Linked DNA regions of Spartinivicinus marinus. The protein of the gene in region 1 interacts with the protein of each later gene in a pairwise test. Links are inferred from orthologs where the notes say so. Each region holds a gene or a part of one and is shown in the gene's direction. Other genes may lie near its edges.

Region 1 (3,123 bases):
CAATGCCGAAGGGCCGGTTCTTGTCGACTATTGGGCAGAATGGTGTGGGCCATGCAAAATGATCACTCCCATTCTTGATGAAATTGCTAACGAATATAAAGACCGCCTGAAAGTATGTAAATTGAACATCGACGATAATGAAGAGACGCCTCCTAAGTACGGTGTTCGTGGTATACCAACTCTCATGTTGTTTAAGAATGGTAATGTAGAGGCCACCAAAGTTGGCGCCCTTTCAAAAAGTCAGCTTGTAGCATTTCTGGAAGGCAACCTCTAAAAGAAAGGCTTTAAAGGGGGAATCCCCCCCCTTTCTGCTTCGTTAATAACAACCGCAGTTATCCTACAGCCCTTGGTACTTCTGAGGATTGACTTCAACTTTTGGTATTTATCCAATTATTTTTCAATTAATACTGGACTTAAATCTCGACAGTTTCTATTATTCAGTGTTAGATTAACCTTAATAACCACCGTTACTCATAAATCTATAGTCGTTAAATATTCACATATAGATGTCAATCGTATATAAATAGCAAGCAAGCGTCTTATATAATGACAAGCATCTTAATAATGAAGACTGTTATATAATTGGCGATCTGTAGATTAAGTTACTCTCACTATTTAAACCGCCTTATAGATAGGTCTTGCGGATAAATATGGTTACTCTTCACACAGCTGTGAATAACACCACTGTGTATAAAGAGTATTTTATAAAGAGACACTTATTAGAGGCACCTATAAAAAGGTTCTTATATAAGAGGTTTTATAAAGAGTTGCTTATAAAAACTACAGTGATTAATAATCCGAGTAACTCAAAATGATAACGGCGACCAACTACCACTTAGCTACAGCTAAGAAATAATCAGGCGATAGAAGGTAGAGGTTATTTAAAGCAATCCAGACAAATTAATCTTAACGCTACCCAAACCAGAGAGCAGTTCCTCCGTTGCATTCAGCATCTACAGAGAGTTACCTTTCATCAACGTATCTTAGTTTACTATGAACCTTACCGAGCTAAAGCAAAAATCCGTTCCTGAATTATTAAAATTAGCCACCGAGATGGGGCTTGATAACCTAGCCCGCTCTCGTAAACAGGATGTCATCTTTACCATATTAAAACGCCATGCGCGCAGTGGTGAAGATATCTATGGCGATGGAGTATTAGAAATTCTGCAAGACGGTTTTGGCTTCTTGCGTTCTTCTGATAGTTCTTATCTAGCCGGTCCTGACGATATCTACGTTTCACCTAGCCAAATCCGCCGCTTTAATCTGCGCACTGGTGATACCGTATCAGGAAAAATTCGTCCACCTAAAGATGGTGAGCGCTATTTTGCACTTTTAAAGGTTAACGAAATCAATTTCGATAAACCTGAAAATGCAAAAAATAAAATTCTTTTTGAAAATCTCACACCATTGTTTCCTCAAGAACGATTAACAATGGAAGCAGGCAACGGCTCAACAGAAGACCTCACTGCCCGCATAATTGACTTAGTTGCTCCCTTTGGTAAAGGCCAACGCGGCTTGATTGTATCACCACCAAAGGCGGGTAAAACCCTAATGCTGCAAAATATTGCATCTAATATTGCCCGTAACAATCCAGAATGCCACCTAATTGTACTATTGATTGACGAGCGTCCAGAGGAAGTAACAGAAATGGCTCGCTCAGTTCGAGGTGAAGTCGTTGCCAGTACTTTTGACGAGCCTCCCGCTCGCCATGTTCAAGTGGCAGAAATGGTGATTGAAAAAGCTAAACGACTGGTTGAGCATAAAAAAGATGTCGTTATTTTACTTGACTCTATTACTCGTTTAGCCCGTGCCTACAACACTGTTATTCCTTCATCAGGTAAAGTATTAACAGGTGGTGTGGATGCTCATGCCCTAGAGCGACCAAAACGTTTCTTTGGTGCAGCCCGTAATATAGAAGAAGGTGGCAGCTTAACCATTATGGCTACCGCATTAGTTGATACCGGTTCAAAAATGGATGAAGTTATTTTTGAAGAATTTAAAGGAACCGGTAATATGGAATTACACCTAGATAGAAAAATATCTGAAAAACGTGTATTCCCTGCTATTGGCATCACCCGCTCCGGTACTCGTCGTGAAGACTTACTGACAACCGAAGAAGAGCTACAACGGATGTGGATTTTACGCAAAATTCTGCACCCTATGGATGAAATTTCTGCGGTTGAATTCTTATTAGACCGGATGAAAGACACCAAAACCAACGAAGAATTCTTCCAATCAATGAAACGGAAGTAACTTTCAAAGCAAGAGAAGTTTTTAAAACTTCTCTTGCTTTAATTTTCCTCTCTCCTAATTAATGACTCCTCAATTCCTATATTTACTCAAAATATGCCAATAGCTATCGCCAGGGGTATTAATGAAATATAAAGACCTGCGAGACTTCATTTCCCAACTAGAAAAACAAGGCGAATTAAAACGCATCTATACGCCAGTTGATCCTTATCTGGAAATGACTGAAATTGCCGACCGCACCCTTCAAAAAGGCGGCCCTGCATTATTATTTGAAAACCCCAAAGGTTTTAATATACCTGTTCTGGCCAACTTGTTTGGTACTGCTGACCGAGTAGCCATGGGAATGGGAGCAAAAAACACCCAAGCACTTACCGAAATCGGTGAATTATTAGCTTTTTTAAAAGAGCCTGAACCACCCAAAGGAATGAAAGATGCCTGGGAAAAATTACCTATTTTTCGCCAAGTAATGAATATGGGACCCAAGTTGGTTAAAACAGCTCCCTGCCAACAAGTCATCATTAGCAAAGAAGATGTAGATTTAACTACCCTCCCAATTCAAACCTGCTGGCCAGGTGATGCCGGCCCATTAATTACCTGGCCTCTAGTGGTTACCAAAGGTCCTAATAAAACCCGGCAAAACTTAGGGATTTACCGTCAGCAAGTAATTGGTCGCAATAAGGTTATTATGCGCTGGCTTTCCCACCGCGGTGGAGCATTGGATTTTAAAGAGTGGCAAGCCGCACACCCTGGTGAACCTTTCCCTGTAGCAGTTGCCCTGGGAGCAGACCCTGCCACTATTTTAGGGGCTGTTACACCAGTACCCGACACTTTATCTGAATATGCTTTTGCTGGGTTATTAAGAGGCAGTAAAAC
Region 2 (3,107 bases), 570 kb from region 1 along the record:
CCGTTCAATATACCCGTTACTGTAAAACCATCAATAACGACCTTACTAACCTGTTTATTTTCTACCAAATTGACAAACTGTGTATAGGTCAGCTCTTTGGTTGATGACTGCATGTTGCCGAAGTTTTTAAATACTGTCAGCAATACCAACGCGATTATTAGCCATAAAACTAAATTCTTTGCCATATCATTCAACGGGCTACCCTCTTCGAGCGAACAAGCCTAACAGTCACTCGGTCTGTTTGTAATTATGCGGCTAAGATAAAGAAGTTGGCTGTATACTTACTTAACGTTTCTTTAAAGCTGCACAGTATTTTACAATCGTTCCACGAGCATGCTAAACAATAGCACTAGCCAAAGTTTATGGTGCTATACCTTACTACAGATCCATTACTTGAAACAGTTTCTCATCTATAGTTTAGCGCTATTAACTCTATTACCGAAGCTGATTAACCTTTAAACCCCTTTCCAAGCAGATAAACTTCACGTGAACGCGATCTTGATGCTTGTGGTTTTCGAGTTACCACTGAAGCAAAAACCTCTCGCATCGCCTTAAAATATTGATCAAATCCTTCACCTTGGAATACTTTCGTTAAAAAACACCCCTTCGGTTTCAGCACTTGCAAGGACAAGTCCAGTGCTAGTTCAGCCAAATACATAGCTTTAGGCTGATCAACGGCCTTCATACCACTCATATTGGGGGCCATATCAGAAATTACAAGGTCTACTCTATCAGCACCAATTGAAGCCAAAATTTCTTTTAAAACGGCCTCCTCAGTAAAGTCACCTTGAACAAAGCTAACATCAGCAATAGGGTCCATTGGCAAAATATCAGAAGCGACAACTTTGCCTTTATCCCCGATCAACTGCGCAGCCACTTGAGTCCAACCGCCAGGGGCCGCCCCCAAATCAACCACTGTCATGCCAGGCTTGAGTAAGCAATCTTTTTGCTGAATTTCCAGCAACTTATAGCTGGCTCGGGAGCGGTAGCCATCTTTTTGTGACTGCTTTACAAACTGATCAGAAAAATGTTCTTGTAGCCAACGATTACTGCTTTTTGACCGCCCCATAACCTACAATTCTCATTAAAAAATTATATTGATAAATAAGTGGTAGCATTATAAAAGCAATAGGAGAGCCTTTAACAGCCAAACTACCATGCTTCAAAATTTTTGGTTTACTCTTACTCACTATTTCACTTGAGCCACTATGCAACAACCTAACAGTTCTTGTATTATCCGCGACCTTATTTGATGGTGTATGCTTCTTAATTACAGTATGCTCCTCTAGTTTATCATGAGAAATCACTTAAGTTTTACGGAATCATTTACATGGCTTTAACCGCTGCACAAAAGAAGCGCTTTCGCACCATCGGCCACAATCTCAAACCAGTGGTTACCATTGCTAGTAATGGGCTGTCAGCAGGGGTTTTAGAAGAAACCACTCGAGCCCTAGCTGATCACGAACTAATCAAAGTTAAGTTTGCAGTGGGAGATAGAGAAGCAAAAAAAGCATTTATTGGTGAGCTTTGTAAAGAAGTCGGTGCTGAACTGGTTCAAACCATCGGCAATATTGCACTCATTTACAAACCAGCCAAAGAGCCGAATCCAGCATTATCAAACTTATTACGCAGCTAAAAAAAAACCCCTGCTCAAAGGGGCTTTTTTATTTATCAACAGAATAGTTTATAGGTGCTTAACTTCTGCAACCTCATACTCAGTGTCACCAGCAGGCGTCTTAACCAGAACAACATCCCCTTCTTCTTTACCAATTAAGGCTCGAGCAATAGGAGAACTCACGGATACTTTATTACTTTTAATATCCGCCTCATCTTCACCCACTATCTGGTATTCCATTTCTTCATCTGAGTCTAAATTAATCAGCGCAACTGTAGTACCAAAAAACACTTTACCCGTTTTAGCAATTTTGGTGACATCAATTACCTGAGCGCTTGATAATTTCGCTTCTATTTCATTGATCCGTCCTTCAGTGAAGCTTTGCTGCTCCCTAGCTGCATGGTACTCAGCATTTTCCTTAAGATCACCATGCTCTCGAGCATCGGCAATTGCTTGAATAATTCTTGGGCGCTCAACCCCTTTTAGTCGTTCTAACTCATCCCTTAGGGCACGTTCACCCTGGACAGTCATTGGAACCCTATTCATTCATAATACCTTTGTGCAAATCCTGTAGCCGACGAACTGTTCGCTCAGGGCCAAATTGAATTGCCTGAGCAACAGCCTCAGCTCCTGCTAATGTAGTAGAGTAAGGCACTTTATGCTGTAACGCTGATCGCCTAATCATATAAGAGTCAGCAATAGCTTGGCGCCCCTCGGTAGTATTGATCACTAGCGAAATTTCGTCATTTTTAATCATGTCAACTAAGTGCGGACGGCCTTCAGTCACTTTATTCACTCGCTGAATTACCAGGCCAGCTGACTCTAAAGCTTTTGCTGTACCAGCAGTTGCGTAAATACTAAAGCCTTGAGCAATAAGTGCCTTTGCCACACCAACCGCTCGTGGCTTGTCTTCATCTCTAACACTGATAATAACTTTGCCTTCTGTTGGCAGCATAGCATGAGCAGCCAGATGTCCTTTAGCAAAAGCTTCTGCAAAGCTATCCCCCACCCCCATCACTTCACCTGTTGATTTCATTTCAGGCCCTAAAATCGGGTCCACACCTGGAAACTTATTAAATGGAAAAACCGACTCTTTCACACAGAAATAAGGGGGGATTATTTCCTCAGTAAAACCAACTTCTGCTAGCGACTTGCCAGCCATTACCAGTGCTGCCACTTTCGCTAACGAGCGGCCTATGCATTTTGAAACAAATGGTACCGTTCGTGAAGCCCTTGGGTTGACTTCAATGACATAAATTTCGTCATCCTGAATTGCCAGTTGCACATTCATTAACCCAACTACGCCCAGCTCAAGCGCCATTCGCTTCACTTGCTCGCGAATCTGATCCTGAAAATCTTTGCTGAGACTGTAGGGAGGTAGAGAGCAGGCAGAATCACCAGAGTGTACGCCCGCTTGCTCGATATGTTGCATAATGGCGCCAATCACCACAGCTTTACCATCACAAACCGCATCAATATCAACCTCAATGGC
Region 3 (3,009 bases), 1.3 Mb from region 1 along the record:
GTGCTATCGATCAGCCATTCTTGATGCCTATCGAAGACGTATTCTCTATTTCTGGTCGTGGTACTGTAGTAACGGGTCGTGTAGAGCGTGGTATCGTTAAAGTCGGTGACGAAGTAGAGATCATCGGTATCCGCGACACGCAAAAAACGACTTGTACTGGTGTTGAGATGTTCCGTAAGCTGCTTGACGAAGGTCGTGCAGGTGAGAACGTTGGTGTGTTGTTGCGTGGTACTAAGCGTGATGACGTAGAGCGTGGTCAAGTATTGGCTATTCCTGGCTCTATCACTCCACACACCAAGTTTGAATCAGAAGTTTACGTATTAAGCAAAGACGAAGGTGGTCGTCATACACCATTCTTCAAAGGTTATCGTCCACAGTTCTACTTCCGTACCACTGACGTTACAGGCGCGGTAGAATTACCAGAAGGTGTTGAAATGGTAATGCCTGGCGATAACATTCAAATGAAAGTTGAACTAATTGCACCAATCGCTATGGAAGATGGCTTACGCTTCGCTATCCGTGAAGGTGGTCGTACTGTAGGTGCTGGTGTAGTTGCAAAAATTATTGAGTAAAGTTGGAATATGGTGCTAGTTTTTAGCTGGCACCATGGTTACAGGCCAGTAGTTCAATTGGTAGAGCACCGGTCTCCAAAACCGGGGGTTGGGGGTTCGATTCCCTCCTGGCCTGCCATCTCTTAGAGCACCTGATCATGAATGCAAAGATTGAAGTTGAAAACCAAGGCCGTCTAGATGGTCTAAAGTGGTTTGTGGTATTTGCTGTTGTAGCTGCGGGCGCCTACGGTAATTACTTTTATCAAAGCGAATCTTTGCTTTATCGTGTGATAGCCCTCCTTATCCTAGGTTTAGCAGCAGGCTACGTTGCTTTAACTACGGTTAAAGGCCAAAAATTCTGGACTTTGGTCAAAGATGCTAAAGTTGAAGTACGGAAAGTTGTTTGGCCAACTAAGCAAGAAACCGTTCAAACTACCGTAATTGTTGTAGCTGTAGTTATCTTGATGGGATTTGTTTTGTGGCTAATTGATTGGGCATTGAATTCAATTATTAATGGTTTGATTGGGTAACCGCTCATGGCTAAGCGTTGGTATGTTGTGCATGCATATTCAGGATATGAAAAGCAAGTTATGCGCTCTATTAAAGAACGTATTGAATTGCACGACATGCAAGACTTGTTTGGTGAGGTTTTAGTGCCTACTGAAGAAGTAGTCGAAATTAAAAGTGGCCAGAAGCGTAAAAGTGAACGCAAGTTCTTTCCAGGCTATGTATTAGTGCAGATGGAAATGAACGATGATAGTTGGCACTTAATTAAAGATACCCCAAGAGTAATGGGGTTTATTGGCGGAACAGCCGATCGTCCTGCGCCGATTACTGAGCGCGAAGCTCAAGCTATCTTAAAGCGTGTTGAAGATGGCTCAGACAAACCGAAACCCAAAACCCTGTTTGAACCAGGTGAAGTTGTTCGGGTTATCGATGGACCATTTGCAGATTTTAATGGCGTAGTTGAAGAAGTTAACTACGAGAAAAATAGATTACAAGTTGCCGTATTAATATTTGGTCGTTCAACGCCAGTTGAACTAGAATTTGTCCAAGTAGAAAAAGGCTAATAGATTTTTTTAAGGCCCGCACTGCATATGCAGTGTGGGTCTTTATTGTCTGTCAAAATGATGACTTTCAACAAAGGGGAGCTGAGTTGCTAGGTGGCCCTTCATAGTAAGCCAGGTCGTAGTAACAAAGCGCTTAACCCATCGTCGAGGTGAATAATGGCTAAAAAAGTAGAAGCCTATATCAAGCTGCAAGTAGCAGCTGGTCAAGCTAATCCAAGCCCTCCTGTTGGTCCTGCATTAGGTCAGCATGGCGTTAACATTATGGAGTTCTGTAAGGCATTTAACGCCAAAACTCAAAGTATGGAACAGGGTATGCCTATTCCAGTTGTGATTACTGTATACAGTGACCGCAGCTTTACTTTTGAGACTAAAACTCCACCTGCATCTGTGTTATTGAAAAAAGCAGCCAAGCTGAAAAAAGGTAGTGGCCGTCCTAACACTGAAAAAGTGGGTACTGTGACTCGTGAGCAACTAGAAGAGATCGCTAAAACTAAAGAGCCTGACTTAACGGCAGCGGATCTTGATGCAGCGGTTAGAACTATTGCTGGTAGTGCTCGCAGCATGGGCTTAAATGTGGAGGGTGTGTAATGGCCAAGTTATCTAAGCGCGCAAAAGCCATTGCTGAGAAAATTGATCGCACAAAAGCGTATCCAATTCAAGAAGCTGCTCAGCTGCTGGCTGAAATTTCCACTGTTAAGTTCGCTGAGTCTTTTGACGTTGCAGTTAACTTAGGTGTTGATCCTCGTAAATCTGATCAGGTTGTTCGTGGCTCTACTGTATTGCCAAACGGTACAGGTAAAGATGTTCGTGTAGCGGTATTCACTCAAGGCCCTAATGCTGATGCAGCTAAAGAAGCGGGTGCTGATATCGTTGGTATGGACGATTTAGCCGCTGAAGTGAAGGGCGGTAACTTAAACTTTGATGTTGTTATTGCTTCTCCTGACGCAATGCGTGTTGTTGGTCAGTTAGGTCAAATTTTAGGCCCGCGTGGTCTGATGCCAAACCCTAAAGTGGGTACTGTAACACCTAACGTAGCTGAAGCAGTAAAAAATGCTAAAGCTGGTCAGGTGAGATACCGTACAGATAAAAACGGTATTATCCACTGTGGCGTTGGTAAAGTAGGTTTTGCTGCTGATGCAGTTAAACAAAATATTGAAGCGTTGCTGGTTGACTTGAAAAAAGCTAAGCCTGCTTCTGCTAAAGGCGTCTACATGAAAAAGGTTACCTTATCTACAACGATGGGACCTGGTTTGACTGTTGATATATCAAGCCTAGACGCATAACAGACTTTGGGGCTCTTGCTTACCTTAAATATTAATGAATGTATAAGGCAAGACAGGAGCCGTCAAAGACCGTAGGTGCTGTTTTTTAGATTAAAAGATGGCTTA
Region 4 (2,919 bases), 190 kb from region 1 along the record:
CCAGCTGTTATTTTTTTAATGGGGCCAACGGCATCAGGTAAAACTGATTTGGCGATAGACATTTATAAACAATTACCTTGTGAGTTAATTAGTGTCGACTCGGCACTGGTATACAAAGGGATGGATATTGGTACTGCAAAACCAACACCTGAAATATTAGCTGAGTTTCCCCATCATTTAATTGATATAAAAGACCCGGCTGAACCATATTCTGCAGCCGACTTTCGTGTTGATGCAGCGCAATTAATAGCAGACATAATTGCTAGAAAAAAAATCCCCTTACTGGTGGGTGGCACCATGCTTTATTTTAAAGCGCTTAAAGATGGGCTTGCGGAAATGCCTGCTGCTGATGACGTAATCAGACAACAGATTTCAGCAGAAGCAAGTCAGCATGGTTGGGCATACATCCATGCTCAGCTAGCATCGGTTGATCCAGAGTCTGCGCAACGGATTCACCCAAATGACCCTCAACGGTTGCAGCGAGCATTAGAGGTTTATCGAAGTTCGGGGAAAACCATGACCCAGTTTCGACGAGAACAGCAGTTTCAGCGGCAAAGTTTTCCTTATCACGTTATAAGTTTGGCTGTGGCGCCCAAAGAGCGCAAAGTCTTGCATCAGCGAATTGAAAAGCGTTTTTTGCAAATGATTGATCAAGGCTTTTTGACAGAAGTAACAGCGCTTAGACAACGCGCTGACCTTAACTGTAACCTGCCATCAATTCGTTCGGTGGGTTATCGCCAGGCTTGGGAATATTTGGCGGGGGAACTAAGCTATGAAGAGATGATCGAAAAAGGCATTGTTGCTACACGTCAGCTGGCGAAGCGTCAATTTACCTGGTTGCGCAGTTGGCCTAAGCTGCACTGGTTTGACAGCCTTGATCAGGATTTACCGGCCCAGACCTTGAAATTTGTGGAGCAGGCACTTATATAGAGCTTAAGTTTTAATTTTAAGCTATCATATACAGCTAGCTCGGCTATTAACGTTTGCGCTTATCGCTGCTAACACTGGAAATGGTAACAGGTATTGAAGCTTTTTTGCTAAAGCTGTTGACCTATTTATACCCGTCAAAATGGTTTTAAACTACGTGTTGGGTATAACTTCTAGGTTTGAAGTTTTATAAGCGGATTATTTTATTATTAGTAAGCATTTTTTAATTTTTTTGATATTTAATTAAAGGAGTACAGCAATGTCAAAAGGGCATTCTCTACAAGACCCTTACTTGAACGTGTTGCGCAAAGATCGTATACCTGTTTCTATTTACTTGGTTAATGGTATTAAGCTGCAAGGACAAATTGAGTCTTTTGATCAGTTTGTTATTTTGCTGAAAAATACTGTCAGCCAGATGGTATATAAACATGCTATTTCTACAGTGGTTCCCACCCGAGCAGTTAGACTGCCAATGCAAGGGCAGGAGCAAACTGGCGAGCCCGGTAATAATTAAGGAGTTTGTCTTTGTTTTTTGAACGCCATCAAGGTGGCGAACAAGCGGTATTGGTACATCCTGAGTTAATCAGTGACCAAGATAGGGAAGACCCCCGTGAATTTAAAGAGCTAGTTAGCTCTGCGGGGGCGAACCCAATAGCCTTTCTAACTATCTCCAAGCAACAGCCCAACCCAAAATATCTGGTGGGTAGTGGTAAGCTCGAAGAAATTCGCCAGCAAGTTAAAGCCCATGAAGCAGAGCTGGTGATTTTTAATCACGCCTTAAGTCCCTCTCAGGAACGCAATCTGGAAAAAGAATTGCAGTGTCGAGTACTGGATCGTACTGGCCTGATTCTGGATATTTTTGCCCAGCGGGCGCGTACCCATGAAGGTAAGCTACAAGTTGAGCTGGCTCAGCTGCAGCATATGAGTACACGCTTAGTAAGAGGTTGGACTCACTTAGAAAGACAGAAAGGTGGGATCGGTTTACGTGGGCCTGGTGAAACTCAGTTAGAAACAGACCGACGCTTGCTTCGTGCACGAATTAAGTCAATTACTAAACGCTTGGAAAAAGTGCGAAAACAGCGTGACCAAGGGCGTCGAGCCCGCAAGCGGGCAGAAGTGCCAAGTATCTCCTTTGTAGGTTATACCAACGCTGGTAAATCAACGCTATTTAATTATTTAACGGCAGCTGATGTCTATGCTGCTGATCAGTTATTTGCCACATTGGACCCAACCCTAAGAAGAATAAAAGTACCAGATTTAGGTCCAGTTGTTTTGGCTGATACTGTGGGCTTTATTCGGCATTTGCCGCATAAGCTGGTAGAGGCTTTTAGGGCAACTCTTGAAGAAACGGTAATGGCTGATCTGTTGGTTCATGTCGTTGATATCAGTGACCCAAACTATCAAGACAATATTGAGCAAGTGGAAGCCGTCCTAAAAGAAATTGGTGCCAATGAGTTGCCTAGTCTTCAGGTATACAACAAGATAGACCAATTGTCTGATGTACAGCCACGAGTCGATTATAATGAACAGGGAGTGCCCACCCGGGTTTGGTTGTCTGCTCAACAAGGTAATGGCACTGAGTTATTAGTTAAGGCCATTGCTGAGCATATGGGGGATCAATTAATTCAGCAAACCATTACTTTAACCCCTCAGCAAAGTCGGTTAAGAGCACAGTTTTATGAGTTGGGAGTGGTGCAGTCTGAGTCAATAGATGCAGCTGGCAATACGCTGGTAAAAATCAGAATGCCAAAGCAGGACTACGATAGGTTGTTAGGTCGTTCTGGGTTAAAACCAGAGGCTTTATTGTCAGTAACCCATTAATAAGGGTACGGGTTGAAGGCAGCAACTGTCGCTCTTACAATGCACAGTCGTAGATTTATCCGAATTAACTAGTATCATAGCCATAACAACAACTTTGTTAAGGAGCACCTTCTAATATAGCGAATGTGTTATTGGGAAGTGCACCTATCAGCTTACTAATCCAACACTGGT

Evidence for each region.
Region 2: the proteins of rho (region 1) and yhbY interact in binary tests that used the Escherichia coli proteins (3 or more experiments, as listed by UniProt). The link is inferred for Spartinivicinus marinus from one-to-one orthologs.
Region 3: the proteins of rho (region 1) and nusG interact in binary tests that used the Escherichia coli proteins (3 or more experiments, as listed by UniProt). The link is inferred for Spartinivicinus marinus from one-to-one orthologs.
Region 4: the proteins of rho (region 1) and hfq interact in binary tests that used the Escherichia coli proteins (3 or more experiments, as listed by UniProt). The link is inferred for Spartinivicinus marinus from one-to-one orthologs.

The regions. Positions count from the first base shown.
Region 1 is NZ_JAPJZK010000001.1:3,235,528-3,238,650, reverse strand. Bases 224-3,123 are described here. They hold rho (transcription termination factor Rho), read left to right. Parts: upstream 224-993; coding sequence 994-2,253; downstream 2,254-3,123. Other genes in these bases: ubiD (4-hydroxy-3-polyprenylbenzoate decarboxylase), read left to right, coding at 2,375-3,123; trxA (thioredoxin TrxA), read left to right, coding at 224-274. Also shown: more of trxA, read left to right, coding at 1-223. UniProt on the Escherichia coli protein: Facilitates transcription termination by a mechanism that involves Rho binding to the nascent RNA, activation of Rho's RNA-dependent ATPase activity, and release of the mRNA from the DNA template.
Region 2 is NZ_JAPJZK010000001.1:3,802,579-3,805,685, reverse strand. The notes cover bases 100-2,983. They hold yhbY (ribosome assembly RNA-binding protein YhbY), read left to right. Parts: upstream 100-1,330; coding sequence 1,331-1,636; downstream 1,637-2,983. Other genes in these bases: carB (carbamoyl-phosphate synthase large subunit), read right to left, coding at 2,154-2,983; greA (transcription elongation factor GreA), read right to left, coding at 1,685-2,161; rlmE (23S rRNA (uridine(2552)-2'-O)-methyltransferase RlmE), read right to left, coding at 449-1,069; ftsH (ATP-dependent zinc metalloprotease FtsH), read right to left, coding at 100-185. Outside these bases: more of ftsH, read right to left, coding at 1-99; more of carB, read right to left, coding at 2,984-3,107.
Region 3 is NZ_JAPJZK010000001.1:1,924,838-1,927,846, reverse strand. The notes cover bases 69-2,854. They hold nusG (transcription termination/antitermination protein NusG), read left to right. Parts: upstream 69-1,087; coding sequence 1,088-1,621; downstream 1,622-2,854. Other genes in these bases: rplA (50S ribosomal protein L1), read left to right, coding at 2,209-2,854; rplK (50S ribosomal protein L11), read left to right, coding at 1,778-2,209; secE (preprotein translocase subunit SecE), read left to right, coding at 710-1,081; tuf (elongation factor Tu), read left to right, coding at 69-572. Also shown: more of tuf, read left to right, coding at 1-68; more of rplA, read left to right, coding at 2,855-2,904. UniProt on the Escherichia coli protein: Part of the processive rRNA transcription and antitermination complex (rrnTAC). The complex forms an RNA-chaperone ring around the RNA exit tunnel of RNA polymerase (RNAP).
Region 4 is NZ_JAPJZK010000001.1:3,425,493-3,428,411, forward strand. The notes cover bases 118-2,813. They hold hfq (RNA chaperone Hfq), read left to right. Parts: upstream 118-1,186; coding sequence 1,187-1,441; downstream 1,442-2,813. Other genes in these bases: miaA (tRNA (adenosine(37)-N6)-dimethylallyltransferase MiaA), read left to right, coding at 118-930; hflX (ribosome rescue GTPase HflX), read left to right, coding at 1,453-2,748. In the rest of the region: more of miaA, read left to right, coding at 19-117. UniProt on the Escherichia coli protein: RNA chaperone that binds small regulatory RNA (sRNAs) and mRNAs to facilitate mRNA translational regulation in response to envelope stress, environmental stress and changes in metabolite concentrations.